DNA from 4 places in the Neobacillus sp. DHD-1R genome. Region 4 is predicted to be linked to each of the others. Evidence: a T-box and tRNA genes for the amino acid it is inferred to sense, from the RefSeq annotation. Region 4 holds a T-box; the other regions hold tRNA genes.

Region 1 (7,006 bases), 640 kb from region 4:
TAATCAAACTCTGATACAGAAGGTTATTTTGTCCTGTTGGAAATATAATCAGACCATCCACCTGTTTGGCCCGAAGCATTTCAATATATTTCTTTTCCTTTTCCGGGTCGTCATCGGCATTACACAAAATCGCGTGCAAGTCATGTTCATTACAGAAATCCTCAATAGCCCTGCTAACCTCTGTGGAAAAATAATGCATGATGTTTGCGACAATAATTCCTACCATAGAGGTTCGCTTTTGCTTTAGACTTCTCGCTATATAATTAGGATGATACCCTAGTACATCTATCGCTTCCTCAATTTTTTGTTTCGTCTTTTCGCTCATATATTCAAATCGTTTATTTAAAAATTGGGATACCGTACTTTTTGATACACCTGCAGCTTTTGCCACATCAGCCATCGTCACTTTTTCCATTTCAATCTTCCTCACTCATTAACAGTCGATGACTACATTTTAGCCTCAAAACGATTTTATTACCAGTTTCACAAGAAAAAGAGGATAACAGTAGTATTATTGCTACCGTTATCCTCTAATTTACTAGTACTTCTTTTTACTGTCTTTTGCTTCAAAACTCTAACATTTAGGCAGTGATTTTCATATCTGATGATTGACGTTTACTATCTTTTTTTGCTGCCTTTACCGCCCAAATTGTTAAAATAGCGGATAGGAATAATGACCCTGCCATGAAGATATAAGATGCACCGAATCCACCTGTCGAATCATTTAAGTAACCTACGATATAGGCACCGACAAATGAACCTAATGCACCCATACTGTTAATAAGGGCCATTGCGCCCCCAGCAACATTTCGAGGAAGAATCTCAGGAATGATTGCAAAAAATGGACCATAAGGCGCATACATAGCACCACCGGCAATAACTAATAGGATAAACGAAATCCAAAAATGTTGTGTTCCAATCGCATAAGAAGCATAAAATGCGACCGCACCAATTAATAGGAATGGCCAAACAAATGCATTTCGATTCAATGTTTTATCAGAGAAATAAGAAGCCACTAACATAAGAACAATTGCTAAAATATAAGGAACAGAAGACAACCAGCCTGTTTTCACAATATCCATATTTGGAGCGGCTTTAATAATCGAAGGAAGCCACATCACAAACCCATAAACCCCAATGCTCCAGAGGAAATATTGCGCACTTAACAGAATAACTGGTTTTGATTTAAAGGCTTCGCCGTAATTTTTTACAGGTTTAATACCTTCTTGTTCTTTTGCTAATTGGTTTTCAAACTCATTCTTTTCTTGTTCAGTTAACCATTTTGCATCCCTTGGTTTGTCATTTACAACTTTCCACCAAATAAATGCCCAAATCACAGCAGGAATACCTTCAGCAATAAACATCCATCTCCAGCCCACTGAGTTCACTAAATAACCAGACACAATCGACATCCATAATACCGTTGCCGGGTTACCTAAAATTAAGAACGTATTCGCACGAGAACGCTCTGCTTTCGTAAACCAGTTACTTAAAAGTACTAGCATGGACGGCATAACGGCACTCTCCACGACTCCAAGTGCAAAGCGTATCACAAATAATAATTTAATATTCGTAATCATACCTGTGAAAGAAGCTAATAACCCCCAAGCAATCAATGACCAGAAAATTAGTACTTTAGCGCTCTTTTTCTCGGCAAATGCCGCACCAGGCACTTGGAAAAAGAAATATCCTAAGAAGAATAGCGAACCAAGTAAAGATGAAGTTCCTGCAGTAATGTGAAGATCCTCAGCTAATCCAGAAGCCGCACCAAATCCATAGTTGGCCCGGTCAAGGTAAGCAAGACTGTAAGTAATAAAAGCAATAGGAATAAGACGCAGCCAGCGCTTTTTTGTCATTGTTTGTATCATCTCAATTCACTCCCTGTAAATTTATTTCAATATAATTTAAAAGCTTTTCTTTTGTTGGGTATCCATCGTTGTCCCCTGGTGCTTGAACCGCCAAGGAACCAATTGCATTCCCTCTTAAGACAGCCTCTTGGACCGAAAGCCCTTCCATTAATCCACTGATGACACCAACAGCAAAGCCATCACCAGCGCCAACCGTATCAACGACTTTTTCCGCTTTAATGCCGGAAACTGTTCCTTCTTCTTTCGTTGTTTTATAAAATGCCCCGGCCTCACCAAGCTTAATCACTACCAGCTTAACGCCTTTTGTAAGGTAAAAGGATGCTATATCACGGGGCTCTTTGTAGCCAGTCAAAAGCTGTCCCTCTGTAATGCCAGGCAAGACAGTATCTGCTTGGAATGCAGCTTCATTAATGTGGTTTATCATTTCTTGTTGTGATTCCCAAAGACTAGGACGTAAATTTGGGTCAAACGAAACAGTTCGGCCGCTTTTTTTCATAAATGCTAGTGCATGTTTTGAAAAATCTCTTACTTGCTCAGAAAGGGCCAAAGGAATCCCCGTCATATGCATATGCTTTGCCTCTAGAAAATACTTTTCATTAAAATCGTCTACACTCATGTGACTTGCAGCTGACCCTTTTCGGAAATATTGGACCTCGGGATCTCCTTTCAACACCCTTGATTTCATTTGAAATCCAGTTGGATAATTTTCATCAACCAAGACATGATCAATGTTGACGTTTTCATTTTTGAGTCTATCAATTATAAACTTGCCAAAAGCATCGTTTCCTACTTTACTAGCCCAGCCAGACCGTAGACCCAGTCTTGAAAGGCCAATTGCAACATTGGTTTCTGCCCCAGCAAGCTCACGGGTAAATTGACTGACTTCATGCAAGGGTCCTGGCTGATTGGCGATAAACATGGCCATTGCTTCGCCAAAGGTAACTACATCTAGCTGTTGCACGTTGTTAACGCCTCGCTTTCCTTAACCAAATCATTAATCATTTTAATAAAATCCTTTGTTTTCTTGTTCGGCACGATTGGAAATTCCAGTGCTTTCATAATGTCACCCGGTAAGCTCCTCATTACTTTCTTCCAGCTGTGTTCACCTTCAGATTGAAGTGGCACTGTAACGAAGGTATCATTCTTTACCTCCACCTGTTTTAAATGAAGATACACGACATAGGGAGCCAGCTTACTCAATGCTTCCTCAACATCCTGACCGGAATAATACCAGTTCCCAGCATCAAAGGTCATTTTAACCGAAACATCCTGTTCGACAACGCTTTCAAAAAATGCTTGTAACTGACTGATATTTCCTCCGTGTATTGTTTGGTCGTTTTCGACCAGTAATTGAATTTCAGGCTTTTGCTTTAGAAAAGCAGCAAGTTCAGTAACACTGGATTCTCCTTTTTGAAAATATCCGAGTGAAACCTTTATCCACTTGGCACCAAGCAAGACTCCTTCTTTAAAAATTTCACTTAATTGCTCTTCATTTAGCTGGTGGTTCTCTTTCCAGCATTCAATCGGAGCAGAATAAACAGTGAAGAGTCCAAATTTATCTATTTCACTTTTTATTTTATCGAGCTGCAGATTCTCATTCGGCAACAATTCACGACGAATTTCTAACCCATAGGCTCCCGCCTGAGCGATCAGCTCAACATAGGATGCTTGCCCATTTTCTAATACTGCCTTCCTATCAAAAGCATTTAACGGGACAATCACTTTTTTCATAACGAAGATCCTTTCTATGATGAACATTTATTATAAAACGGTTTAGTAAATCGGTTTAGTAAATCGATTTATTGATATTATAAACCCAATGAAAGCGTTTTTGCAATAGAATTTTATAAAAAATTCTAAGTAAAATAAAAAAAGGTGACTGATTCCCGTGTTAATGCACACGGTACCAATCACCTACAATATTTTTTTCAGATGGGCCTAAATGGACTCGAACCATCGACCTCACGCTTATCAGGCGTGCGCTCTAACCAGCTGAGCTATAGGCCCATATTCATTATGGAGCGGGTGATGGGAATCGAACCCACTACATCAGCTTGGAAGGCTGAGGTTTTACCAGTAAACTACACCCGCAATATATAAAAAGGCTGGGCTAGCTGGATTTGAACCAACGCATGTCGCAGTCAAAGTGCGATGCCTTACCGCTTGGCTATAGCCCAATAATAATAAAAATGGGGCGGCTGATGGGAATCGAACCCACGAATGCCTGAACCACAATCAGGTGCGTTAACCACTTCGCCACAACCGCCAAAATCTATATATATTAATAGTAGGAAACCTACTTGGAATAAAATGGCGGTCCGGACGGGACTCGAACCCGCGACCTCCTGCGTGACAGGCAGGCATTCTAACCAACTGAACTACCGGACCAAATTGCGGGGGCAGGATTTGAACCTGCGACCTTCGGGTTATGAGCCCGACGAGCTACCAGACTGCTCCACCCCGCGACAATAAAAAATATTTAGTTTGAAGCATGCTCCATATTTCGTTAATGACCGCCCCGATTTCGGAAAGCATAGCCAAGAAGCAGCTCAATCGTTGCGCTGTAGAGTAATCGAAGAAGCATATTCGAACGTGCTCCACCCCGCGACAATAAAAAACAATAAAAAATATTATGGAGGAGGAAGAGGGATTCGAACCCCCGCGCGGTATGACCCGCCTGTCGGTTTTCAAGACCGATCCCTTCAGCCAGACTTGGGTATTCCTCCATTATTAAAATAAACCATTTGGTAGCGGCGGAGGGGATCGAACCCCCGACCTTACGGGTATGAACCGTACGCTCTAGCCAGCTGAGCTACACCGCCAAACACACATATTATAACAATACTTCGACTGGTCGGGAAGACAGGATTCGAACCTGCGACCCCTTGGTCCCAAACCAAGTGCTCTACCAAGCTGAGCTACTTCCCGTAAAAATGCGCCCTGAGAGATTCGAACTCCCGACCTTTTGATTCGTAGTCAAACACTCTATCCAGCTGAGCTAAGGGCGCAAAATTACTAAATAGTAAATGGTGGAGGATGACGGGATCGAACCGCCGACCCTCTGCTTGTAAGGCAGATGCTCTCCCAGCTGAGCTAATCCTCCAAATGGTGACCCCTACGGGACTCGAACCCGTGTTACCTCCGTGAAAGGGAGGTGTCTTAACCGCTTGACCAAGGGGCCGGTATTCATTTTTGACAAAATAATAGCCCCAAAGGGGCAGTGCCTGGCAACGTCCTACTCTCACAGGGACGCGTGTCCCAACTACCATCGGCGCTGAGAAGCTTAACTTCCGTGTTCGGTATGGGAACGGGTGTGACCTTCTCGCCTTAATTACCAGACTATAAAATTAGAGAGATCATTCTCTCAAAACTAGATAATGCAGAAGAAGTGGTAAAACTCAAGTTCGCTTTAAAAATTGTCCAGCTGCGGCTCCTAACTTCTCGGCCGTTTCGATCCGTCCCTTCAAATCCAAAACCAGGATTTGCAGTGCCGGCTCTCCAACGTCTGTCGAAGTTGACCAGTCGCCTTCGCTTTTCTATTTGGTTAAGTCCTCGAACGATTAGTATCAGTCAGCTCCACATGTCGCCACGCTTCCACCTCTGACCTATCAACCTGATCATCTTTCAGGGTTCTTACTAGCTTGACGCTATGGGAAATCTCATCTTGAGGGGGGCTTCATGCTTAGATGCTTTCAGCACTTATCCCGTCCGCACATAGCTACCCAGCGATGCCTTTGGCAAGACAACTGGTACACCAGCGGTGCGTCCATCCCGGTCCTCTCGTACTAAGGACAGCTCCTCTCAAATTTCCTGCGCCCACGACGGATAGGGACCGAACTGTCTCACGACGTTCTGAACCCAGCTCGCGTACCGCTTTAATGGGCGAACAGCCCAACCCTTGGGACCGACTACAGCCCCAGGATGCGATGAGCCGACATCGAGGTGCCAAACCTCCCCGTCGATGTGGACTCTTGGGGGAGATAAGCCTGTTATCCCCGGGGTAGCTTTTATCCGTTGAGCGATGGCCCTTCCATGCGGAACCACCGGATCACTAAGCCCGACTTTCGTCCCTGCTCGACTTGTAGGTCTCGCAGTCAAGCTCCCTTGTGCCTTTACACTCTACGAATGATTTCCAACCATTCTGAGGGAACCTTTGGGCGCCTCCGTTACTCTTTAGGAGGCGACCGCCCCAGTCAAACTGCCCACCTGACACTGTCTCCCACCCCGATCAGGGGTGCGGGTTAGAATTTCAATACAGCCAGGGTAGTATCCCACCGACGCCTCCACCGAAGCTAGCGCTCCGGCTTCTCAGGCTCCTACCTATCCTGTACAAGCTGTACCAAAATTCAATATCAGGCTACAGTAAAGCTCCACGGGGTCTTTCCGTCCTGTCGCGGGTAACCTGCATCTTCACAGGTACTATAATTTCACCGAGTCTCTCGTTGAGACAGTGCCCAGATCGTTACGCCTTTCGTGCGGGTCGGAACTTACCCGACAAGGAATTTCGCTACCTTAGGACCGTTATAGTTACGGCCGCCGTTTACTGGGGCTTCGATTCAGAGCTTCGCTTGCGCTAACCCCTCCTCTTAACCTTCCAGCACCGGGCAGGCGTCAGCCCCTATACTTCGCCTTGCGGCTTCGCAGAGACCTGTGTTTTTGCTAAACAGTCGCCTGGGCCTATTCACTGCGGCTCTTCGAGGCTATTCACCCCAAAGAGCACCCCTTCTCCCGAAGTTACGGGGTCATTTTGCCGAGTTCCTTAACGAGAGTTCTCTCGCTCACCTTAGGATTCTCTCCTCGCCTACCTGTGTCGGTTTGCGGTACGGGCACCTTTTATCTCGCTAGAGGCTTTTCTTGGCAGTGTGGAATCAGGAACTTCGGTACTAAATTTCCCTCGCTGTCACAGCTCAGCCTTCACGGTAAGCGGATTTTCCTACTTACCAGCCTAACTGCTTAGACGCGCATATCCAACAGCGCGCTTACCCTATCCTCCTGCGTCCCCCCATCACTCAAACGATAAAGAGGTGGTACAGGAATATCAACCTGTTGTCCATCGCCTACGCCTTTCGGCCTCGGCTTAGGTCCCGACTAACCCTGAGCGGACGAGCCTTCCTCAGGAAACCTTAGGCATTCGGTGG
Region 2 (7,006 bases), 2.2 Mb from region 4:
CATTCATTCCTAGGTTCAAAATGGTATCCATCATACCAGGCATGGAAAAAACGGAACCGGAACGAACGGAAACCAGCAATGGATTTTGCGGATCGCCTAATTTTTTACCCATCTTTTCTTCTAAACGGGTCAGGGCTTCTAAGGTTTGTTTTTCTACTATGGCTGGAATGGTTTTACTAGTTTCATAGTAAGCATTGCAAGCTTGGGTAGTGATGGTGAATCCATATGGGACTGGCAGACCGATACGTGTCATTTCTGCTAGATTTGCCCCTTTTCCTCCAAGTAAATCTCTCATATTACTATTACCCTCATGAAATAAGTACACAAATTTATCCATAGTTTAAAAGCTCCTCTCTTTTTTTAACACTTCTAAAATTAAGCCGGCCGTTTCTTCTACTGCCTTATTTGATACATCAATGACAGGACAGCCAACTCTTTTCATAATTTTTTCAGCATGATCTAATTCTTTTAAAATCCGCTCAAAGCTGGCATAATTGGCCTGTGAAGCTAGCCCCAATGCTTTCAGACGCTCCTTACGAATTTCATTTAATTTATCAGGAGAAATGATTAATCCAATGCAATTCTTTCTTGGTATTTGAAACAATTCGTCTGGCGGCTGTACCTCAGGAACTAAAGGAACATTGGCTACCTTAAAGCGTTTATGGGCTAAGTACATCGATAGTGGTGTCTTCGAGGTCCGAGATACACCAATTAAAACGATGTCAGCCTTGGTAATTCCTCTTGGGTCGCGTCCATCATCATATTTAACGGCAAATTCAATCGCTTCAATTTTTCGGAAGTATTCTTCATCCAGTTTTCGCATCAAACCAGGTTGGTGATGGGGCACCTTATTAAATTTAGTGGTAAAAGCATTCATCAACGGACTTAGTAAATCTACTGCCAAAATTCCTTCTTCAGCAGCTCTTCGATCTAGATATTCTTTTAATGCTGGAATAACAATCGTATAAGCAATAATCGAATGAGCGTCTTTGGCTAACAAGATGACATCTTCAATATCTTCAAGGTCATCCACATAAGAATTACGGCGAATATCAACATGGCCGCCATTAAATTGTGTTGCCACTGCTTTTACAACAAACTCAGCCGTTTCCCCTACTGAGTCAGATACCACATAGACAACTTCTTTCTTTACCAAAATTTCAGCCACTCCTCTTAGTTTGATTTTTCATCCATAATTTCTAAATATGCTCGTGTTATCGTTGTTTTCGTAATGCGACCCACTAGCAAATATGTATTTGTTTGCCCGTCCACATTCTTTACAACCGGTAAAGAGTCAATGTGGTTGTGAATCATTTTTTTTGCAGCTTCAAGCAAAGTTTCTTCTGGATTAATCGTGATGATATTCGGCATTCTCGTCATTATGACACTTACAGGCAGATCATGAAGATTTTGATTTCCTAGTGATGCTCTGAGCAAATCCTTTCTAGAAATCACCCCTGTTAAATGGCCGTCAGCATCAACAGCGTAAAGTGTTCCAACATCCTCTAAAAATAACTGAACAATTGCATCATAAACCGAGGTTGATTTTCCCACCACAATTGGAAGGGCCTTATAATCATTGACCTTCTGATGAAGGTATTTTTCCGCTTGATGCTTATTAGGAAATTTTTCATTATAAAAATATCCTACTCTTGGTCTCGCATCTAAATTTCCTGACATAGTTAAGATGGCAAGATCAGGTCTTAACGCTGCTCGTGATAGTGAAAGCTTTTCTGCAATCTCTTTCCCCGTTATCGGTCCATTTTCTTTAACAATATCCAGGATTTCGTCCTGACGCTTGGTAAGTTTAATCATTACCACCCCCTTAATCACCTTAATATGTTATATTCTATGTATTTATTATAAATGTGTTATACTTATTTGTATATAGTATATAACATTTAATATTAAATCGGTACAATAATTTGAATAAAACATCACAATTAATTAAAATTTTAATATTCTGAATTATATAAACAAACAAAATCCCGTTGCATGAGACGGGATTTTGTTTCTTTTATAAAAATTATGTTTAAATTTTATAGTGATTTGAATCACAATATAAATTCCATCTTTTTTATATACTTAAAAGAGTAAAATTCGAGAGGAGATTTTGATATGCAAGGATTATTTGGTAAGGGTCCAACTGCCCTTTCCGAGGGCTTAAATAAATTAATAAGTGAACATCACCCATTAAGAAACAATATGGAACTTTTAATTTCCTTATGTAATAAAGTTGAGGACGAGCAAGGTACTGCTTTTGAACAATTAATTCAGGAAGTAAAAGAGTTTTTCAGAAACCTAGAGTTTCATTCAGTCCGTGAAGAAGATATCTTATTTCGGATGATGGAAAAATACATTGGCCAACATGGAGGTCCAATAGCTGTAATGGAAGCTGAACACGAACAGGCAAGAGAATTGATCAATGAATTTTTTATAAATACTAAAACCCCTAAAGAAAGTTCAATAGATGACATGATTAAAAATGCAAATCTTATTAATAATGCGGTCAATATTCTTTTACAGCATTTCATGAAAGAAGAACAGGTCCTTTACCCAATGGCAGAGCGGATGTTTACGGAAGCTGAAAAAGAAATTGTTTTCCAAAAGGTTTCAGAATAGCAATTTATTCCAAGCCCAAACTACGATAGGTTGGGCCTTTTCCTTCAAGCGAAGGCGACTTAAAAAAAACAAAAAGGCCTTCAACATATTAGTTGAAAGCCTTTTTGTAACAATTCCCTGATACCGGTGGCCGGGGTCGAACCGACACTCCTCAAGGAACAGGATATTTTAAAATCTGATATTTTTAAAAATATTAAAACATCAATAGTTAACACAATTATTTAGAATAATGTATTGAATCCATCAGAGAGAACAATTTATTGAACTTCTTATAATAATTATTGTTTTATTACCAAACGTATAAATGACTAAGCATCCTTTATTTCGGAATTATTCTGCGACTACGATGAGAATTTTCCCTTTTTTCACATCTTCTTCATATTGGCGAGCTTCTTCTTCATCCAATCCAATCTCCTGTAAGGCCCCGGTTAAACCGCCGGCTTTGGCAGCAGCACCAGATACAGCTCCACCCAGGGTTAATAATAACGGACCTGCCGCTATTATTGGACCGATGCCAGGAAGTGCTAGGGCACTCATTCCTACGAAAAAACCAGCCAATCCGATTATTCCACCAGCCGTTGCCCCTGCAATGATTCCTTCCGTTTCTTTAAGTTTCACTTGGTCACCATTCGATTCCAATCCTTCGATATTTTTTGCTAGAATAGAGATCTGCTCAAAGTTGTAGCCCTTCCTATGTAAATCCTCTACCGCTGTCTGTGCCTGTTTTTCAGTTTCATAAACACCTATGATTCGTTTTTCCATGAGCGATTATCTCCTTTACATGATGTACTAATTAAATTCCCTCTCAGGAAAATTTCAATCATGCAAAATTCTAGAAAATGATCATTAATCTTTAATTTAGTCAACTTCCAGCTTATCGCAGAGAGGATCAGCTAATTGATAATATTCACTTCAACTCGTACTGATACATTCTTGGGGAAATGTATACTTTTGCACCACTCATCGGGCATATAAAAATAAAACAGACTCCAACATAATAGTTAAAGTCTGTTTTCTATTTCGAATTATTTGATACCGATGGTCGGGGTCGAACCGACACTCCTCACGGAACACGATTTTGAGTCGTGCGCGTCTGCCAATTCCGCCACATCGGCAAATATTAAATAAAAATCCCATAGTACAATCAGGAATTTATGAAGAAAAAATTTGGCAGGGGCAGCAGGAATCGAACCCACACCAAAGGTTTTGGAGACCTTTGTTCTACCTTTAAACTATGCCCCTATTTGTGGTGGAGGGGGACGGATTCGAACCGCCGAACCCGGAGGGAGCGGATTTACAGTCCGCCGCGTTTAGCCACTTCGCTACCCCTCCACATATAAAAGAGAATTAAAACTGGAGGAGGAAGAGGGATTCGAACCCCCGCGCGGTATGACCCGCCTGTCGGTTTTCAAGACCGATCCCTTCAGCCAGACTTGGGTATTCCTCCATTTTATAAAAAGGTTAATTGTGTTTAAGTAGCGGCGGAGGGGATCGAACCCCCGACCTTACGGGTATGAACCGTACGCTCTAGCCAGCTGAGCTACACCGCCATAAAATAAATTTTAAAATGTTTGGTGGAGTCTAGGGGGATCGAACCCCTGACCTCCTGCGTGCAAAGCAGGCGCTCTCCCAGCTGAGCTAAGACCCCATAATGGCATGAATTGAATGGTCGGGAAGACAGGATTCGAACCTGCGACCCCTTGGTCCCAAACCAAGTGCTCTACCAAGCTGAGCTACTTCCCGTAAAAATGCGCCCTGAGAGATTCGAACTCCCGACCTTTTGATTCGTAGTCAAACACTCTATCCAGCTGAGCTAAGGGCGCATATAAATTTATTGTAATGGTGCCGAGGACCGGAATCGAACCGGTACGGTAGTCACCTACCGCAGGATTTTAAGTCCTGTGCGTCTGCCAGTTCCGCCACCCCGGCACTATTGGAGCGGAAGACGGGATTCGAACCCGCGACCCCCACCTTGGCAAGGTGATGTTCTACCACTGAACTACTTCCGCAAAAAACTTTGGTGCGGGTGAAGGGAGTCGAACCCCCACGCCTTGCGGCGCCAGATCCTAAGTCTGGTGCGTCTGCCAATTCCGCCACACCCGCATATTCAATTAAGTAAAAAGCATGGTGCCGGCGAGAGGACTTGAACCCCCAACCTACTGATTACAAGTCAGTTGCTCTACCAATTGAGCTACCCCGGCATATTGATTGAAAATATAGTATGGTGGAGGATGACGGGATCGAACCGCCGACCCTCTGCTTGTAAGGCAGATGCTCTCCCAGCTGAGCTAATCCTCCATAAATAACAGCCTGGCAACGTCCTACTCTCACAGGGACGCGTGTCCCAACTACCATCGGCGCTGAGAAGCTTAACTTCCGTGTTCGGTATGGGAACGGGTGTGACCTTCTCGCCTTAATTACCAGACTATAAAATTAGAGAGATCGTTCTCTCAAAACTAGATAATTCAGAAGAAGTGGTAAAACTTAAGTTCGCTTTAAAAATTGTCCAGCTGCGGCTCCTAACTTCTCGGCCGTTTCGATCCGTCCCTTCAAATCCAAAATCAGGATTTGCAGTGCCGGCTCTCCAACGTCTGTCGAAGTTGACCAGTCGCCTCCGCTTTTCTATTTGGTTAAGTCCTCGAACGATTAGTATCAGTCAGCTCCACATGTCGCCACGCTTCCACCTCTGACCTATCAACCTGATCATCTTTCAGGGTTCTTACTAGCTTGACGCTATGGGAAATCTCATCTTGAGGGGGGCTTCATGCTTAGATGCTTTCAGCACTTATCCCGTCCGCACATAGCTACCCAGCGATGCCTTTGGCAAGACAACTGGTACACCAGCGGTGCGTCCATCCCGGTCCTCTCGTACTAAGGACAGCTCCTCTCAAATTTCCTGCGCCCACGACGGATAGGGACCGAACTGTCTCACGACGTTCTGAACCCAGCTCGCGTACCGCTTTAATGGGCGAACAGCCCAACCCTTGGGACCGACTACAGCCCCAGGATGCGATGAGCCGACATCGAGGTGCCAAACCTCCCCGTCGATGTGGACTCTTGGGGGAGATAAGCCTGTTATCCCCGGGGTAGCTTTTATCCGTTGAGCGATGGCCCTTCCATGCGGAACCACCGGATCACTAAGCCCGACTTTCGTCCCTGCTCGACTTGTAGGTCTCGCAGTCAAGCTCCCTTGTGCCTTTACACTCTACGAATGATTTCCAACCATTCTGAGGGAACCTTTGGGCGCCTCCGTTACTCTTTAGGAGGCGACCGCCCCAGTCAAACTGCCCACCTGACACTGTCTCCCACCCCGATCAGGGGTGCGGGTTAGAATTTCAATACAGCCAGGGTAGTATCCCACCGACGCCTCCACCGAAGCTAGCGCTCCGGCTTCTCAGGCTCCTACCTATCCTGTACAAGCTGTACCAAAATTCAATATCAGGCTACAGTAAAGCTCCACGGGGTCTTTCCGTCCTGTCGCGGGTAACCTGCATCTTCACAGGTACTATAATTTCACCGAGTCTCTCGTTGAGACAGTGCCCAGATCGTTACGCCTTTCGTGCGGGTCGGAACTTACCCGACAAGGAATTTCGCTACCTTAGGACCGTTATAGTTACGGCCGCCGTTTACTGGGGCTTCGATTCAGAGCTTCGCTTTTAAGGCTAACCCCTCCTCTTAACCTTCCAGCACCGGGCAGGCGTCAGCCCCTATACTTCGCCTTGCGGCTTCGCAGAGACCTGTGTTTTTGCTAAACAGTCGCCTGGGCCTATTCACTGCGGCTCTTCGAGGCTATTCACCCCAAAGAGCACCCCTTCTCCCGAAGTTACGGGGTCATTTTGCCGAGTTCCTTAACGAGAGTTCTCTCGCTCACCTTAGGATTCTCTCCTCGCCTACCTGTGTCGGTTTGCGGTACGGGCACCTTTTATCTCGCTAGAGGCTTTTCTTGGCAGTGTGGAATCAGGAACTTCGGTACTAAATTTCCCTCGCTGTCACAGCTCAGCCTTCACGGTAAGCGGATTTTCCTACTTACCAGCCTAACTGCTTAGACGCGCATATCCAACAGCGCGCTTACCCTATCCTCCTGCGTCCCCCCATCACTCAAACGATAAAGAGGTGGTACAGGAATATCAACCTGTTGTCCATCGCCTACGCCTTTCGGCCTCGGCTTAGGTCCCGACTAACCCTGAGCGGACGAGCCTTCCTCAGGAAACCTTAGGCATTCGGTGGATGAGATTCTCACTCATCTTTCGCTACTCATACCGGCATTCTCACTTCTAAGCGCTCCACCAGTCCTTACGGTCTAGCTTCAACGCCCTTAGAACGCTCTCCTACCACTGACATCGTTGATGTCAATCCACAGCTTCGGTGATACGTTTAGCCCCGG
Region 3 (7,006 bases), 1.3 Mb from region 4:
CCAGCTAAGGTCCCAAAGTATACGTTAAGTGGAAAAGGATGTGGAGTTGCTTAGACAACCAGGATGTTGGCTTAGAAGCAGCCACCATTTAAAGAGTGCGTAATAGCTCACTGGTCGAGTGACTCTGCGCCGAAAATGTACCGGGGCTAAACGTATCACCGAAGCTGTGGATTGACATCAACGATGTCAGTGGTAGGAGAGCGTTCTAAGGGCGTTGAAGCTAGACCGTAAGGACTGGTGGAGCGCTTAGAAGTGAGAATGCCGGTATGAGTAGCGAAAGATGAGTGAGAATCTCATCCACCGAATGCCTAAGGTTTCCTGAGGAAGGCTCGTCCGCTCAGGGTTAGTCGGGACCTAAGCCGAGGCCGAAAGGCGTAGGCGATGGACAACAGGTTGATATTCCTGTACCACCTCTTTATCGTTTGAGTGATGGGGGGACGCAGGAGGATAGGGTAAGCGCGCTGTTGGATATGCGCGTCTAAGCAGTTAGGCTGGTAAGTAGGAAAATCCGCTTACCGTGAAGGCTGAGCTGTGACAGCGAGGGAAATTTAGTACCGAAGTTCCTGATTCCACACTGCCAAGAAAAGCCTCTAGCGAGATAAAAGGTGCCCGTACCGCAAACCGACACAGGTAGGCGAGGAGAGAATCCTAAGGTGAGCGAGAGAACTCTCGTTAAGGAACTCGGCAAAATGACCCCGTAACTTCGGGAGAAGGGGTGCTCTTTGGGGTGAATAGCCTCGAAGAGCCGCAGTGAATAGGCCCAGGCGACTGTTTAGCAAAAACACAGGTCTCTGCGAAGCCGCAAGGCGAAGTATAGGGGCTGACGCCTGCCCGGTGCTGGAAGGTTAAGAGGAGGGGTTAGCGCAAGCGAAGCTCTGAATCGAAGCCCCAGTAAACGGCGGCCGTAACTATAACGGTCCTAAGGTAGCGAAATTCCTTGTCGGGTAAGTTCCGACCCGCACGAAAGGCGTAACGATCTGGGCACTGTCTCAACGAGAGACTCGGTGAAATTATAGTACCTGTGAAGATGCAGGTTACCCGCGACAGGACGGAAAGACCCCGTGGAGCTTTACTGTAGCCTGATATTGAATTTTGGTACAGCTTGTACAGGATAGGTAGGAGCCTGAGAAGCCGGAGCGCTAGCTTCGGTGGAGGCGTCGGTGGGATACTACCCTGGCTGTATTGAAATTCTAACCCGCACCCCTGATCGGGGTGGGAGACAGTGTCAGGTGGGCAGTTTGACTGGGGCGGTCGCCTCCTAAAGAGTAACGGAGGCGCCCAAAGGTTCCCTCAGAATGGTTGGAAATCATTCGTAGAGTGTAAAGGCACAAGGGAGCTTGACTGCGAGACCTACAAGTCGAGCAGGGACGAAAGTCGGGCTTAGTGATCCGGTGGTTCCGCATGGAAGGGCCATCGCTCAACGGATAAAAGCTACCCCGGGGATAACAGGCTTATCTCCCCCAAGAGTCCACATCGACGGGGAGGTTTGGCACCTCGATGTCGGCTCATCGCATCCTGGGGCTGTAGTCGGTCCCAAGGGTTGGGCTGTTCGCCCATTAAAGCGGTACGCGAGCTGGGTTCAGAACGTCGTGAGACAGTTCGGTCCCTATCCGTCGTGGGCGCAGGAAATTTGAGAGGAGCTGTCCTTAGTACGAGAGGACCGGGATGGACGCACCGCTGGTGTACCAGTTGTCTTGCCAAAGGCATCGCTGGGTAGCTATGTGCGGACGGGATAAGTGCTGAAAGCATCTAAGCATGAAGCCCCCCTCAAGATGAGATTTCCCATAGCGTCAAGCTAGTAAGAACCCTGAAAGATGATCAGGTTGATAGGTCAGAGGTGGAAGCGTGGCGACATGTGGAGCTGACTGATACTAATCGTTCGAGGACTTAACCAAATAGAAAAGCGGAGGCGACTGGTCAACTTCGACAGACGTTGGAGAGCCGGCACTGCAAATCCTGGTTTTGGATTTGAAGGGACGGATCGAAACGGCCGAGAAGTTAGGAGCCGCAGCTGGACAATTTTTAAAGCGAACTTGAGTTTTACAACACTTCTTCTAGATTATTTAGTTTTGAGGGAATGAAAAAATTTAAATTTCCTCTTGAAAAATATAAAAAAGACATTATAATAAAATAGTGTCGAATAAATAGTCTGGTAATTAAGGCGAGAAGGTCACACCCGTTCCCATACCGAACACGGAAGTTAAGCTTCTCAGCGCCGATGGTAGTTGGGACACGCGTCCCTGTGAGAGTAGGACGTTGCCAGGCTGTTATATGGAGGATTAGCTCAGCTGGGAGAGCATCTGCCTTACAAGCAGAGGGTCGGCGGTTCGATCCCGTCATCCTCCACCATAATAAATTTTCAATCTGTTTGCCGGGGTAGCTCAATTTGTAGAGTACGACCGAATATGCTTCCTGAAAAAACTTCAGCATACTGACCGAGTAGCTGCTTGAATATTCATTCTGAGGTCAGGATGACGGCAACAAGAACAGCGTGTTCAAACTTAATAATTTTCCAAACTACATGCCGGGGTAGCTCAATTGGTAGAGCAACTGACTTGTAATCAGTAGGTTGGGGGTTCAAGTCCTCTCGCCGGCACCTTTAGTACGAGCCATTAGCTCAGTTGGTAGAGCACGTTCGAGTAAGCTTCTATGAAACAGCTTCAGGGCACACGCCGAGTTGCTGCTTGAATAAGCTTACTGAGGTGTGGGCATCCGGCGAAATAAGTGATTAGTGTATTATATTAGTACGAGCCATTAGCTCAGTTGGTAGAGCATCTGACTTTTAATCAGAGGGTCGAAGGTTCGAGTCCTTCATGGCTCACCATAATAAATTTATATGCGGGTGTGGCGGAATTGGCAGACGCACCAGACTTAGGATCTGGCGCCGCAAGGCGTGGGGGTTCGACTCCCTTCACCCGCATCAAGATTTTTGCAATAGCAAATAACATAATGCGGAAGTAGTTCAGTGGTAGAACATCACCTTGCCAAGGTGGGGGTCGCGGGTTCGAATCCCGTCTTCCGCTCCAAAATGCCGGGGTGGCGGAACTGGCAGACGCACAGGACTTAAAATCCTGCGGTAGGTGACTACCGTACCGGTTCGATTCCGGTCCTCGGCACCATTTACAATAAAGTTATATGCGCCCTTAGCTCAGCTGGATAGAGTGTTTGACTACGAATCAAAAGGTCGGGAGTTCGAATCTCTCAGGGCGCATTTTTACGGGAAGTAGCTCAGCTTGGTAGAGCACTTGGTTTGGGACCAAGGGGTCGCAGGTTCGAATCCTGTCTTCCCGACCATTCAATTCATTCCTTTATGGGGTCTTAGCTCAGCTGGGAGAGCGCCTGCTTTGCACGCAGGAGGTCAGGGGTTCGATCCCCCTAGACTCCACCATAAAATAATTTGATATTTGGCGGTGTAGCTCAGCTGGCTAGAGCGTACGGTTCATACCCGTAAGGTCGGGGGTTCGATCCCCTCCGCCGCTACCATTTTATAAATGAACTTCAACTTGGACCTTTAGCTCAGCTGGTTAGAGCAGACGGCTCATAACCGTCCGGTCGTAGGTTCGAGTCCTACAAGGTCCACCAGTAATTTTATATTTAACACGGAGGAATACCCAAGTCTGGCTGAAGGGATCGGTCTTGAAAACCGACAGGCGGGTCATACCGCGCGGGGGTTCGAATCCCTCTTCCTCCTCCATATATTTATTATTATTGTCGCGGGGTGGAGCAGTCTGGTAGCTCGTCGGGCTCATAACCCGAAGGTCACAGGTTCAAATCCTGTCCCCGCAATATGGTCTGGTAGTTCAGTTGGTTAGAATGCCTGCCTGTCACGCAGGAGGTCGCGGGTTCGAGTCCCGTCCAGACCGCCATTTTATTGCACAGTAGCTTAAGTTAGTAGAACAGATTGTTCACATCATTGAATTAGCTTCTGCAGCAAAGGTCCTACCTCAATTTTCTTGTAGGTAAGAGTAATATGTTGGCTCAGTAGCTCAGTCGGTAGAGCAAAGGACTGAAAATCCTTGTGTCGGCGGTTCGATTCCGTCCTGAGCCACCATTTTTCAATTAAATAGTTTTTTATTGTGGCGGCTGTGGCGAAGTGGTTAACGCACCTGATTGTGGTTCAGGCATTCGTGGGTTCGATTCCCATCAGCCGCCCCATTATAAAAAATTGTTTTGCGGGTGTAGTTTACTGGTAAAACCTCAGCCTTCCAAGCTGATGTAGTGGGTTCGATTCCCATCACCCGCTCCAAATTCTTGGGCCTATAGCTCAGCTGGTTAGAGCGCACGCCTGATAAGCGTGAGGTCGATGGTTCGAGTCCATTTAGGCCCACCATAAATATTATTTTTCCGCAGTAGCTCAGTGGTAGAGCTATCGGCTGTTAACCGATCGGTCGTAGGTTCGAGTCCTACCTGCGGAGCCAAATTATGGGGAAGTACTCAAGTGGCTGAAGAGGCGCCCCTGCTAAGGGTGTAGGTCGGGTGACCGGCGCGAGGGTTCAAATCCCTCCTTCTCCGCCATAAAATAAATGGCCCCTTGGTCAAGCGGTTAAGACACCTCCCTTTCACGGAGGTAACACGGGTTCGAGTCCCGTAGGGGTCATATAAAGAACTGATAACAATCTGTTATCAGTTTTTTTTTATACAAATTTATCTTATCGCTGTTTTTATTTTAATGATAAGAACTCATTAACGACTGGGTACATTAAAAAAGAGAAGCCAGGCGTTAATAGTCCTGGATAAACGACCATTGCAATAAAATAACGCCGCTGGGGGTCGTCAAAAGCCCTGATAAACGACCGTGGCTCCCAAAAATCACTGCCGCCGGTCGCCAATAGCCCTGATAAACGACCGTAGTCCCAAAAAATTGCCTCCGGGGGTCGTCAATAGACCTCATAAACGACCGTGGCTCCCAAAAATCACTACCGCCGGTCGCCAATAGCCCTGATAAACGACCGTAGTCCCCAAAAATCACTGCCGCCGGTCGCCAATAGCACATATAAACGACTGGAGCCCCTAAAAATTTCAGCCGCCGGTCGCTAATAGCCCTGATAAACGACCGTGGCTCCCAAAAATCACTGCCGTAGCCGCAGCTGCAATCAACAACTCAAGCACCAAATAGCCTGTTTAATGTCTCCTAGAACCCATATTATCCCTCAAAATCAATATTGCAAGCCCCGCTTCGAAATACCCAGGTCGCCACCTACTCCCATCTAAACTCACAACCAGAAACAGTAGCATCGACACACACAAGCGATGCTGCCCATCAATTATGAGGATCCAAAGACCCTGTCTCGTCCTTAAAGACAGCTTCAAATTAGTTCTATATGCACCCCTTGCCAAGCCTTTAAGAAAAGCGTTTACAACCGTTGGTTATTCATTATGTTAATATAATATTTTCAACGTTGTTTATTTTGAGTTTCTTGTTGGTACCGCTTACATTTCTGCTAATTCCCTTAACTTTATGACGTTCATTTTATTAATGTTTAAATAATTTTTTTGCTTGAAAATCACTTAAATTTTCAAAAAAACTTTATATCTTTCTGTCGATTGATGGTGAAAATTCGGTCGTATAGTGTCGGAAATTGTCAGAAAAAGTCCTTTGGTGACAACATACCTCATTTATTGTCAGAAAAGATAAAAAAGTTTTCTGAGGCATATGATTCAATACCATTTATAATTGGTCAAAGAAGTACATATTTTCATTGAGGATGAGGAGAGCCATGACAGTGAATACCTTATTTCCAACAGATTATCAGCTGCACTTATTTCATGAAGGTAGCTACTTCCACAGTCATCAGCTTTTTGGCGCTCATATCTTTAAGGATTCCAATCAAGTATATACACGATTTTGTGTATGGGCCCCAAATGCCGCACAGGTGAGGCTCGTAGGCAATTTTAATAATTGGAATGGTGAAGGATATGATCTACAAAAGGTTAATGAAGAGGGAGTCTGGATTATAGTAATAAATCAAGACTTAGAAGGAACCATTTACAAGTATGAAATAATGACTCATTTTGGTGAAAAGCTCCTTAAGGCAGATCCATTTGCTTTTTACTCGGAATTAAGACCCCATACGGCCTCAATTGTCTATTCCTTAAACAATTATGAGTGGCAAGACCTTCACTGGATAAACAGAAGAGAGAAAATGAATGTTTTATCAGATCCAGCGATTATATATGAGGTCCATCTTGGTTCTTGGAAAAAGAAGGCGGATGGCAGTTATTTAACCTATAAGGAATTGGCCTCCGAGCTTATACCATATGTATTGGAGCTTGGGTTTACTCATATCGAAATATTACCGATTGTCGAACACCCGCTAGATGCTTCATGGGGATATCAAGGAACTGGTTATTTTTCAGTGACGTCCAGATATGGTACACCCGATGACTTCAGATATTTTGTGGATCAGTGTCATCAGCAAGGAATCGGTGTCATTCTTGACTGGGTCCCGGGGCATTTTTGTAAAGATGCACACGGTCTCTATCGGTTTGATGGAACACATATATACTCCTATAGCTATGTTCATGATAGAGAAAATGTAATATGGGGAACCGCTAATTTTGATTTAGGCAAAGGTGAGGTACAAAGCTTCCTTATCTCTAATGCCCTCTATTGGATTGACTATTTCCATATTGATGGATTTCGGATGGATGCGGTTGCCAATATTATTTATTGGCCGAATGCCACGGACGGAAAGCGCGAAAACCCTTTTGGAATTCAGTTTTTGAAAAAATTAAATGAAGAAGTCCATGAATACGACCCCCACTTTTTAATGATTGGTGAAGATTCTACTGAATTCCCTCAAGTAACTACACCAGTTCGCTACGGCGGTCTTGGTTTTGATTACAAATGGAATATGGGGTGGATGAATGACATGCTTGAATACATGGAAACCCCGCCATATGGGAGAGCAAAGGTCCATTCAAAGGTTACTTTTTCACTTTTATATGCCTTTTTAGAAAACTTCATGCTGCCGTTTTCTCATGATGAAGTGGTCCATGGGAAAAA
Region 4 (7,006 bases):
TCGCAAAAGCGGTGAGTCCGCAGCAAGCCATCCAGCTTGCGGCCACTCATCATGTTCCGATTCAATATGATTCAAAGGCACAAGCTCCATTTTTCAAATATACGGCTGCCGATGGCAAGCAGCATGAGGTCTGGTTTGAAGATGCCCGCTCCATCCAAGCAAAATTCGACTTAATTAAAGAGCTGAAGCTTAGAGGAATGAGCTATTGGAAACTTGGATTGTCCTTTCCGCAAAACTGGCTGTTAATCGTGGACAATTTTAATGTAACCAAAAGAAGTTCTACTTAATAAAACGACAAACGGACAAATGTCATAGGTAAAAATATTTATTCAACAAAAACTGCCGTTTTTCGGCAGTTTTTTCATATATTTGACATAAAACTTACTTGTTCTAAATTTTCCATGTCCCTTCCTGCAACGATTGTGATAAAATAATTTTTGTGTCTAAAAGAAAAGCGGAAGTGCCCTGGTCAGCGGCGTATGGCCTGGAGCTGGACAATTCCTAAGTTATAAATAAATTATCTGGTTCAAACTGGTTAATCATAGAAGTGCAGGCAGTTGGAGAAGGAGGACTTGCAATGGGGGATACACCCTTTATTACCGTTGAAGGGCCGATTGGTGTAGGAAAAACATCTCTCGCAAAAGCCATTTCAAAACAGTTTAATTTTGCCTTACTAAAAGAGATTGTTGATGAAAATCCATTTTTAGGGAAATTCTATGACAATATAGAGGAATGGAGTTTTCAAACAGAAATGTTTTTCCTATGCAATCGATATAAGCAACTAGGGGATATCAATACCCATTACTTAAGCCAGGATCAATCTGTTGTTGCAGACTATCATATTCTAAAAAATTTGATTTTTGCCGAGCGGACTTTAAGCGTTGAAGAATACCAAAAATACTTAAAGATTTATCAAATTCTGACTGAAGATATGCCGAAGCCTAATGTCATCATTTATTTGAATGCAAGCTTAGATACCCTATTGAAAAGAATCAGAATTAGAGGGCGTGAAGTAGAGAAAAATATTAGCCCCCTATATCTAGAACAACTATCGATTGACTATGAAAATACCTTAGCGACCTTTGAAAAGGAACATCCAGAAATCCCTGTTCTCCGTTTTAGCGGCGATGAGTTGGATTTTGTAAAAAGCGAGCAGGATTTGAATTATATTTTTCAAAAGTTATCAACTTCTTTAAAAGAGAACAGCTGGTCAAACAACATATTATAGAACGGGGGATGTAAGTGAGTATCGTTATAGGTGGTATGATTGGTCTCGGAAAAACAAGTGTTGCTGATACATTAAATGCACACTTTAAAAATAAAGGCATTGAAAGTAAAGTGTTTTACGAAGCGGTGGATGATAATCCGATTCTCCCCCTTTACTACGAACTGACACCAGAAGAGTTGGATGCAAGAAGAATCCCTTTTCTCTTACAGTTATTTTTCCTAAACAAACGTTTTAAAACGGTGAAAGAATGCATCAATTGGCGTGAACCGATTTACACCATTCAAGACCGTTCCATTTATGAAGACTGGTATTTTGCTTATGTAAATAAAAACCTAGGCAGAATCTCCAACTTGGAATTTAAAATTTACGAAGACCTTGTTGATAATATGTTGGAAGAACTGAATGAACTTCCAAAAAAGGCGCCAGATATTATGGTTTACTTAAAAGGATCCTTTGATACGGTCATTGATCGTATTATGGCTCGCGGCAGAAGCTTTGAAATCAACCCTGAACTGAAAGAGTACTACTTTGAAGTATGGAAGGGCTATGATGAGTGGGTCATGAATCAATATACAGCTAGTGAAGTGTTAGTCATTGATATGGACAACACAGACGTGGTTAAAAGTAAGGCCGATGCCCTAAACGTTTGCCGTGCTGTGGAAGAGAAGTTAAATAATATTCTAAAAATAGAAAAAGCACATATTGGTTAATCCAATATGTGCTTTCTTTTTATAAGATAAGAAAGTATAAAAATCTCCGAAAATTGTCCAGCTCCAGCGCCCTATCGGCTAGTGTCCTTCGCTCTCCGCCCTACGATAAGTCAAGCACGAATGCGCCTCCGGCTCTTCTTGTTTCCTTTATCTCAGTTGGAGCGCTCCATAAGGAAGGCATCGGCAGCATTGGCACCGCACGAAGGGAAAGCGTAAGCTTTTCCGAGGAGGCCATACGCCGCTGACCAGGGCGCTTCCGCTTTTCTTATAGATGGCAGTCCCGGGGTTTTGAATAACAGGCAAAAAAAAGCCGTTACAAATGTAACGAGCTTTCTATCTCCAGTATTTTATGCGCGATTGTTTTAGTTTATGGAGGAGGAAGAGGGATTCGAACCCCCGCGCGGTATGACCCGCCTGTCGGTTTTCAAGACCGATCCCTTCAGCCAGACTTGGGTATTCCTCCGTATCGACAAGTGATAATATATCATATATTTCATACTGCGTCAACCAATCTTTTTAAAAATTCCGGACAAAAAATTATTTCGTCCGGAATTTTATTTTTTTACTATATAAGAGTTTATAAGTTTTGGCTTCGAGAATTGTCTAGCTCCAGCGCCCTAGCGGCTAGTGTCCTTCGCTCTCCGCCCTACGATAAGTCAAGCACGAATGCGCCTCCGGCTCTTCGTGTTTCCTTTATCTCAGTTGGAGCGCTCCAGGCCATACGCCGCTGATCAGGGCGCTTGCGCTTTTCTTACAATGGTTTGATAACTTCACGATTGCCCATATACGGACGCAGCGCCGTTGGGATGACGACACTGCCGTCTTCCTGCTGGTTATTTTCTAAAATTGCGGCGACAGTGCGGCCAATCGCAAGGCCAGATCCATTCAATGTATGAACATGCTCTGGTTTCGATTTTGGATCACGACGGAAGCGAATATTGGCTCGTCTCGCTTGGAAGGACTCAAAATTACTGCAAGAAGAAATCTCGCGGTACGTGCCATAGCTTGGCAGCCAAACTTCAAGATCATATTTCTTCGCAGCCGTAAAGCCAAGATCGCCCGTACACATGCTTAACACACGGTAAGGCAGTTCAAGAATCTGTAAGACCCTCTCCGCATCATGAGTTAGTTTTTCAAGCTCCTCATAAGAATCCTCTGGCTTCACAAACTTAACAAGCTCGACTTTATTGAATTGATGCTGACGAATTAATCCTCTTGTATCACGTCCTGCAGAGCCTGCCTCAGACCGGAAGCATGCACTATAAGCCGCAAAGCGAATGGGAAGATCAGCACCGCTCAAAATTTCATCACGGTGATAGTTGGTTACAGGCACCTCAGCCGTAGGAATAAGGAAATAATCTTCATTTCCAACTAAAAAGGCATCTTCTTCAAACTTCGGTAATTGCCCTGTACCTGTCATACTTGTGCGATTTACTAAATATGGCGGTAAAATTTCGGTGTAGCCATGCTCCTCCACATGAAGGTCAAGCATGAAACTGATCAAGGCACGTTCTAAGCGAGCACCAAGACCCTTATAAAAGACAAAGCGGCTGCCGGTAACCTTTCCAGCCCGTTCAAAATCAAGGATTCCTAGTTCAGTGGCAAGATCCCAGTGCGGCTTTGCCTCATAATTAAATTCACGAACCTGACCCCATTTTCTGATTTCCACATTATCGTCTTCTGTTTCCCCAATAGGTACACTTTCATGCGGAATGTTTGGAATACTTAATAATAACTGTTCTAAGGTCTCTTCTACCCCGCGCAGTTCGTCATCAAGCGTCTTAATTTGGTCGCCAACCTCACGCATTTCAGTAATCAAATGATCAGCATCCTGCTTTTCACGCTTTAATGCCGCTACTTGCTGGGAAACTTCATTTTTTCTGCTCTTTAACTTTTCTGTCTCAACGATTAACTCTCGTCTTTTCAAATCTAGGTCCTCAAATTGTCCTAAAGCAGATAAATCCTCACCGCGGTGCTGCAGCTTTTCTTTTACTTCTGCAAAATTAGCTCGTAAAACTTTAATATCTAGCATTTTTTTGCACTCCTTTTAAAAAAAAATAAACTCCCGCCCCTAAACAGGGACGAGAGTTACTCGCGATACCACCCTGGTTGACAGCCAAAACTGTCCACCTCAAAAAATGTAACGGTCTCTACCGAAAGTACTTACTTACCTCATGGAGGTGTTCCATACCTTGCTCGAGGAGGGATTCACAAGTATCACACACCGATTCACACCATCCATCGGCTCTCTTTAAGAGTGAATTTCTTGTTACTTGTTCCTCTCATTGCTTTATCATTATGGATTTGCTTTATAATTTACTATAATTATTAACCAAATGCAACCATATTATCCGTACTTTACACAAGTTGTTCTGCTTTTGCTTCCTTCACCATCTCGACAAAGTAAGCGGTAATGGCATGGTTTTCGGTTAATTCCGGGTGGAATGAGCAGCCCAGAAATTGTCCTTCCCGTGCGGCGACAATGCGGTCATTATGCTTGGACAAAATTTCTACATTCTCACCAGCTTCAACGATGTGCGGCGCACGAATAAATACCGCTGGAAAGCTTTCAGCTATATCTTTAATCGCAAGGTCAGCCTCAAAGCTATCAACTTGACGGCCAAAGGAATTACGTTCCACCTTAATGTCCATCACACCAATATGTGACTCATTATAGCCGACCAGTTGTTTTGCCAAGAGAATAAGACCTGCACATGTGCCAAACATTGGTTTTCCTGCGGCCGCAAATGCCTTTAGCGCATCCATAAAATCATATTTGTCAATTAAGCGGCGCATTGCAGTGCTCTCGCCTCCAGGAAGAATAAGACCATCAAGATCTTCTAATTCTTCTTTGTGTTTAACAGCAACTGCCTCAACACCACATGCTTCTAAGGAGTTAATATGTTCACGGACAGCTCCCTGCAAAGCGAGTACGCCGATTTTAATCATTTTACCATCCACGCTCCTGCATACGATCTTGAGGTGCTAGTGATGAGATTTCAATCCCCTTCATTGGTGTTCCAAGATCCTTAGAAAGTTCAGCGATCAATTTATAATCTTGGAAATGGGTTGTTGCCTCCACAATTGCTCTAGCAAATTTAGCAGGGTTTTCTGATTTAAAAATTCCAGAACCAACAAATACACCATCTGCTCCTAATTGCATCATAAGCGCTGCATCAGCAGGTGTTGCTACACCGCCGGCGGCAAAATTAACGACTGGCAAACGGCCTAGACGCTTAATTTCAAGCAGCAATTCGTATGGTGCGCCAAGTAATTTTGCTTCTGTCATTAACTCGTCCTCTTGCATGCCTGCCACTTTACGGACCTGAGCATTTACCTTACGCATATGACGGACAGCCTCGACGATATTTCCTGTTCCTGGCTCCCCTTTTGTACGAAGCATAGAAGCACCTTCACCGATCCTGCGTGCAGCCTCACCGAGGTCACGGCAGCCACATACGAACGGTACAGTATATTCTTTTTTATTTAAATGATACTCCTCATCAGCTGGAGTTAATACTTCACTCTCATCGATATAGTCGACACCCATAGCTTCAAGCACACGTGCCTCTACAATATGACCAATTCTTGCCTTAGCCATCACGGGGATTGAAACAGCCTTTAGTACCTCTTCAACAATTCTTGGATCAGCCATTCTTGCGACGCCGCCAGCTGCACGGATATCAGAAGGAACACGCTCTAATGCCATTACCGCTACAGCGCCGGCTTCCTCCGCAATTCTTGCTTGTTCAGCATTAACAACGTCCATAATGACGCCGCCTTTTTGCATTTCTGCCATACCACGTTTTACAATTTCAGTACCAGTTTTCATTTGTTAAAATCCCCCTTTATTTTAATATTAAGAAAAATGTCTATAGGAAAAATCCCATGCGATCAATCGGAATTATTTTACCATAGAATCATTAAAGCAACAAAAAAGGATTCCTGTCAAGACAAGAATCCTTCCTTTTTCATATGGTAAAATTTAACAGATGTGATTAGAACCAACCTTTAACTGTTGTTGAAATCCCGTGCCAAACATCTCCGAAGAAATTGCCAATACCACGCATCATTAACACGAACCAGTTGGCTTTTTCTACATTTTGAGCAGCAACCACGTCTACCTGTGCCTTTTTCTGACCTTCTTCTGTTAAGAAGCTAACCTTTTCCCCATTTTTTGGTTCTAGTTTCAAATAACCAACCTTTTCACCTTTTTTAATAGGGGCTGTTAACTCACCATTTTTATTGACTTTCTTTTTATCAAGGACAAGGACTGGTTTATAGTTTTTCTTTTCACCATTAAGGATAACCATATTAATAGCAGATTTGGTATAAATCTTTACTTGGTCCTCTTTGCCCTTAATAACAGGCAAGGCTTTATGACCTTTTACTTGATAATGTTTTGGAACAAGTTCTTCGTTCGTATAATTACTGAACGCATAATCCATCATTTTTCTTGTTTCATCAAAGCGGGCTTTATAACCGCCTTTACCGCTGGCATCCTTGGCATTTTGAACGACGGTAATAAATCTTTTTCCATCACGGCTGGCTGTTCCGGTAAAACAATAACCGGCAAAGTCAGTTGTCCCTGTTTTGAGCCCGTCCATCCCTTGATAGCCATATGTTAATTCTGGAAGCATCCAGTTCCAGTTATCCATCTTAATTTGATCGTCAGTACCTTCTCTAAAAATCTTCCTTGGTGTACTAGCCGTTTTTAATACATCTGGAAAATCATTGATGAGATGAAAGGCTAATTTAGCCACAGCACGAGCGGACATCACGTTCTCATCTTCATCCCCGCTTCCCCCAGGATGCTGGCCATGATAATCACGATTATTTAATCCCGTTGAGTTTACAAATTTATAATCTTTTAAACCTAATTCTTTCGCTTTGGCATTCATCATTTTTACAAAATTGGTTTCTGAACCGCCAATTACTTCCGCAATGGCAATGGTTGCTCCATTTGCAGAATAAATAGCCATTGCTTCATATAGCTCGCGAATTTTATATTTACCATCTGCACGTAATGGCACATTGGAAAGATCACGATGTTGAGAGTTTTTATAAA

What was found. The T-box of region 4 lies ahead of serS (serine--tRNA ligase). A T-box ahead of a tRNA ligase gene usually reads a tRNA of that ligase, here a tRNA-Ser.
Region 1: it encodes a tRNA-Ser, which carries the amino acid that the T-box ahead of serS (serine--tRNA ligase) is inferred to sense. The anticodon was not compared.
Region 2: it encodes a tRNA-Ser, which carries the amino acid that the T-box ahead of serS (serine--tRNA ligase) is inferred to sense. The anticodon was not compared.
Region 3: it encodes a tRNA-Ser, which carries the amino acid that the T-box ahead of serS (serine--tRNA ligase) is inferred to sense. The anticodon was not compared.

Annotation. Positions count from the first base shown of each region.
Region 1 covers NZ_CM173232.1:4,750,436-4,757,441, forward strand. Annotated here, with positions in the region: gene AC3ANL_RS23445 (LacI family DNA-binding transcriptional regulator) at 1-415, opposite strand, end outside; gene AC3ANL_RS23450 (MFS transporter) at 582-1,868, opposite strand; gene AC3ANL_RS23455 (sugar kinase) at 1,870-2,829, opposite strand; gene AC3ANL_RS23460 (sugar phosphate isomerase/epimerase family protein) at 2,817-3,599, opposite strand; tRNA gene AC3ANL_RS23465 (tRNA-Ile) at 3,802-3,875, opposite strand; tRNA gene AC3ANL_RS23470 (tRNA-Gly) at 3,886-3,959, opposite strand; tRNA gene AC3ANL_RS23475 (tRNA-Gln) at 3,974-4,045, opposite strand; tRNA gene AC3ANL_RS23480 (tRNA-His) at 4,059-4,134, opposite strand; tRNA gene AC3ANL_RS23485 (tRNA-Asp) at 4,180-4,256, opposite strand; tRNA gene AC3ANL_RS23490 (tRNA-Met) at 4,260-4,333, opposite strand; tRNA gene AC3ANL_RS23495 (tRNA-Ser) at 4,502-4,594, opposite strand; tRNA gene AC3ANL_RS23500 (tRNA-Met) at 4,614-4,690, opposite strand; tRNA gene AC3ANL_RS23505 (tRNA-Pro) at 4,720-4,796, opposite strand; tRNA gene AC3ANL_RS23510 (tRNA-Arg) at 4,803-4,876, opposite strand; tRNA gene AC3ANL_RS23515 (tRNA-Val) at 4,896-4,971, opposite strand; tRNA gene AC3ANL_RS23520 (tRNA-Glu) at 4,975-5,049, opposite strand; rRNA gene rrf (5S ribosomal RNA) at 5,091-5,207, opposite strand; rRNA gene AC3ANL_RS23530 (23S ribosomal RNA) at 5,409-7,006, opposite strand, start outside.
Region 2 covers NZ_CM173232.1:3,208,121-3,215,126, forward strand. Annotated here, with positions in the region: gene ppdK (pyruvate, phosphate dikinase) at 1-337, opposite strand, end outside; gene AC3ANL_RS15525 (pyruvate, water dikinase regulatory protein) at 341-1,156, opposite strand; gene ccpN (transcriptional regulator CcpN) at 1,174-1,815, opposite strand; gene AC3ANL_RS15535 (hemerythrin domain-containing protein) at 2,119-2,622, shown strand; gene AC3ANL_RS15540 (general stress protein) at 2,953-3,384, opposite strand; tRNA gene AC3ANL_RS15545 (tRNA-Leu) at 3,656-3,737, opposite strand; tRNA gene AC3ANL_RS15550 (tRNA-Trp) at 3,791-3,864, opposite strand; tRNA gene AC3ANL_RS15555 (tRNA-Tyr) at 3,870-3,954, opposite strand; tRNA gene AC3ANL_RS15560 (tRNA-Ser) at 3,977-4,069, opposite strand; tRNA gene AC3ANL_RS15565 (tRNA-Met) at 4,099-4,172, opposite strand; tRNA gene AC3ANL_RS15570 (tRNA-Ala) at 4,195-4,270, opposite strand; tRNA gene AC3ANL_RS15575 (tRNA-Pro) at 4,289-4,365, opposite strand; tRNA gene AC3ANL_RS15580 (tRNA-Arg) at 4,372-4,445, opposite strand; tRNA gene AC3ANL_RS15585 (tRNA-Leu) at 4,463-4,551, opposite strand; tRNA gene AC3ANL_RS15590 (tRNA-Gly) at 4,557-4,631, opposite strand; tRNA gene AC3ANL_RS15595 (tRNA-Leu) at 4,641-4,725, opposite strand; tRNA gene AC3ANL_RS15600 (tRNA-Thr) at 4,748-4,823, opposite strand; tRNA gene AC3ANL_RS15605 (tRNA-Val) at 4,845-4,920, opposite strand; rRNA gene rrf (5S ribosomal RNA) at 4,931-5,047, opposite strand; rRNA gene AC3ANL_RS15615 (23S ribosomal RNA) at 5,249-7,006, opposite strand, start outside.
Region 3 covers NZ_CM173232.1:4,099,892-4,106,897, reverse strand. Annotated here, with positions in the region: rRNA gene AC3ANL_RS20330 (23S ribosomal RNA) at 1-1,895, shown strand, start outside; rRNA gene rrf (5S ribosomal RNA) at 2,149-2,265, shown strand; tRNA gene AC3ANL_RS20320 (tRNA-Val) at 2,274-2,349, shown strand; tRNA gene AC3ANL_RS20315 (tRNA-Thr) at 2,524-2,596, shown strand; tRNA gene AC3ANL_RS20310 (tRNA-Lys) at 2,749-2,824, shown strand; tRNA gene AC3ANL_RS20305 (tRNA-Leu) at 2,839-2,920, shown strand; tRNA gene AC3ANL_RS20300 (tRNA-Gly) at 2,952-3,026, shown strand; tRNA gene AC3ANL_RS20295 (tRNA-Leu) at 3,031-3,119, shown strand; tRNA gene AC3ANL_RS20290 (tRNA-Arg) at 3,138-3,211, shown strand; tRNA gene AC3ANL_RS20285 (tRNA-Pro) at 3,218-3,294, shown strand; tRNA gene AC3ANL_RS20280 (tRNA-Ala) at 3,313-3,388, shown strand; tRNA gene AC3ANL_RS20275 (tRNA-Met) at 3,407-3,483, shown strand; tRNA gene AC3ANL_RS20270 (tRNA-Ile) at 3,506-3,582, shown strand; tRNA gene AC3ANL_RS20265 (tRNA-Ser) at 3,602-3,694, shown strand; tRNA gene AC3ANL_RS20260 (tRNA-Met) at 3,713-3,786, shown strand; tRNA gene AC3ANL_RS20255 (tRNA-Asp) at 3,790-3,866, shown strand; tRNA gene AC3ANL_RS20250 (tRNA-Phe) at 3,976-4,051, shown strand; tRNA gene AC3ANL_RS20245 (tRNA-His) at 4,080-4,155, shown strand; tRNA gene AC3ANL_RS20240 (tRNA-Gly) at 4,173-4,246, shown strand; tRNA gene AC3ANL_RS20235 (tRNA-Ile) at 4,254-4,330, shown strand; tRNA gene AC3ANL_RS20230 (tRNA-Asn) at 4,344-4,418, shown strand; tRNA gene AC3ANL_RS20225 (tRNA-Ser) at 4,425-4,515, shown strand; tRNA gene AC3ANL_RS20220 (tRNA-Glu) at 4,526-4,597, shown strand; gene glgB (1,4-alpha-glucan branching protein GlgB) at 5,718-7,006, shown strand, end outside.
Region 4 covers NZ_CM173232.1:5,387,312-5,394,317, forward strand. Annotated here, with positions in the region: gene AC3ANL_RS26610 (glycosyl hydrolase family 18 protein) at 1-287, shown strand, start outside; gene AC3ANL_RS26615 (deoxynucleoside kinase) at 578-1,228, shown strand; gene AC3ANL_RS26620 (deoxynucleoside kinase) at 1,243-1,938, shown strand; tRNA gene AC3ANL_RS26625 (tRNA-Ser) at 2,309-2,401, opposite strand; gene serS (serine--tRNA ligase) at 2,690-3,970, opposite strand; T-box leader at 4,013-4,233, opposite strand; gene pdxT (pyridoxal 5'-phosphate synthase glutaminase subunit PdxT) at 4,297-4,887, opposite strand; gene pdxS (pyridoxal 5'-phosphate synthase lyase subunit PdxS) at 4,889-5,770, opposite strand; gene AC3ANL_RS26645 (serine hydrolase) at 5,937-7,006, opposite strand, start outside.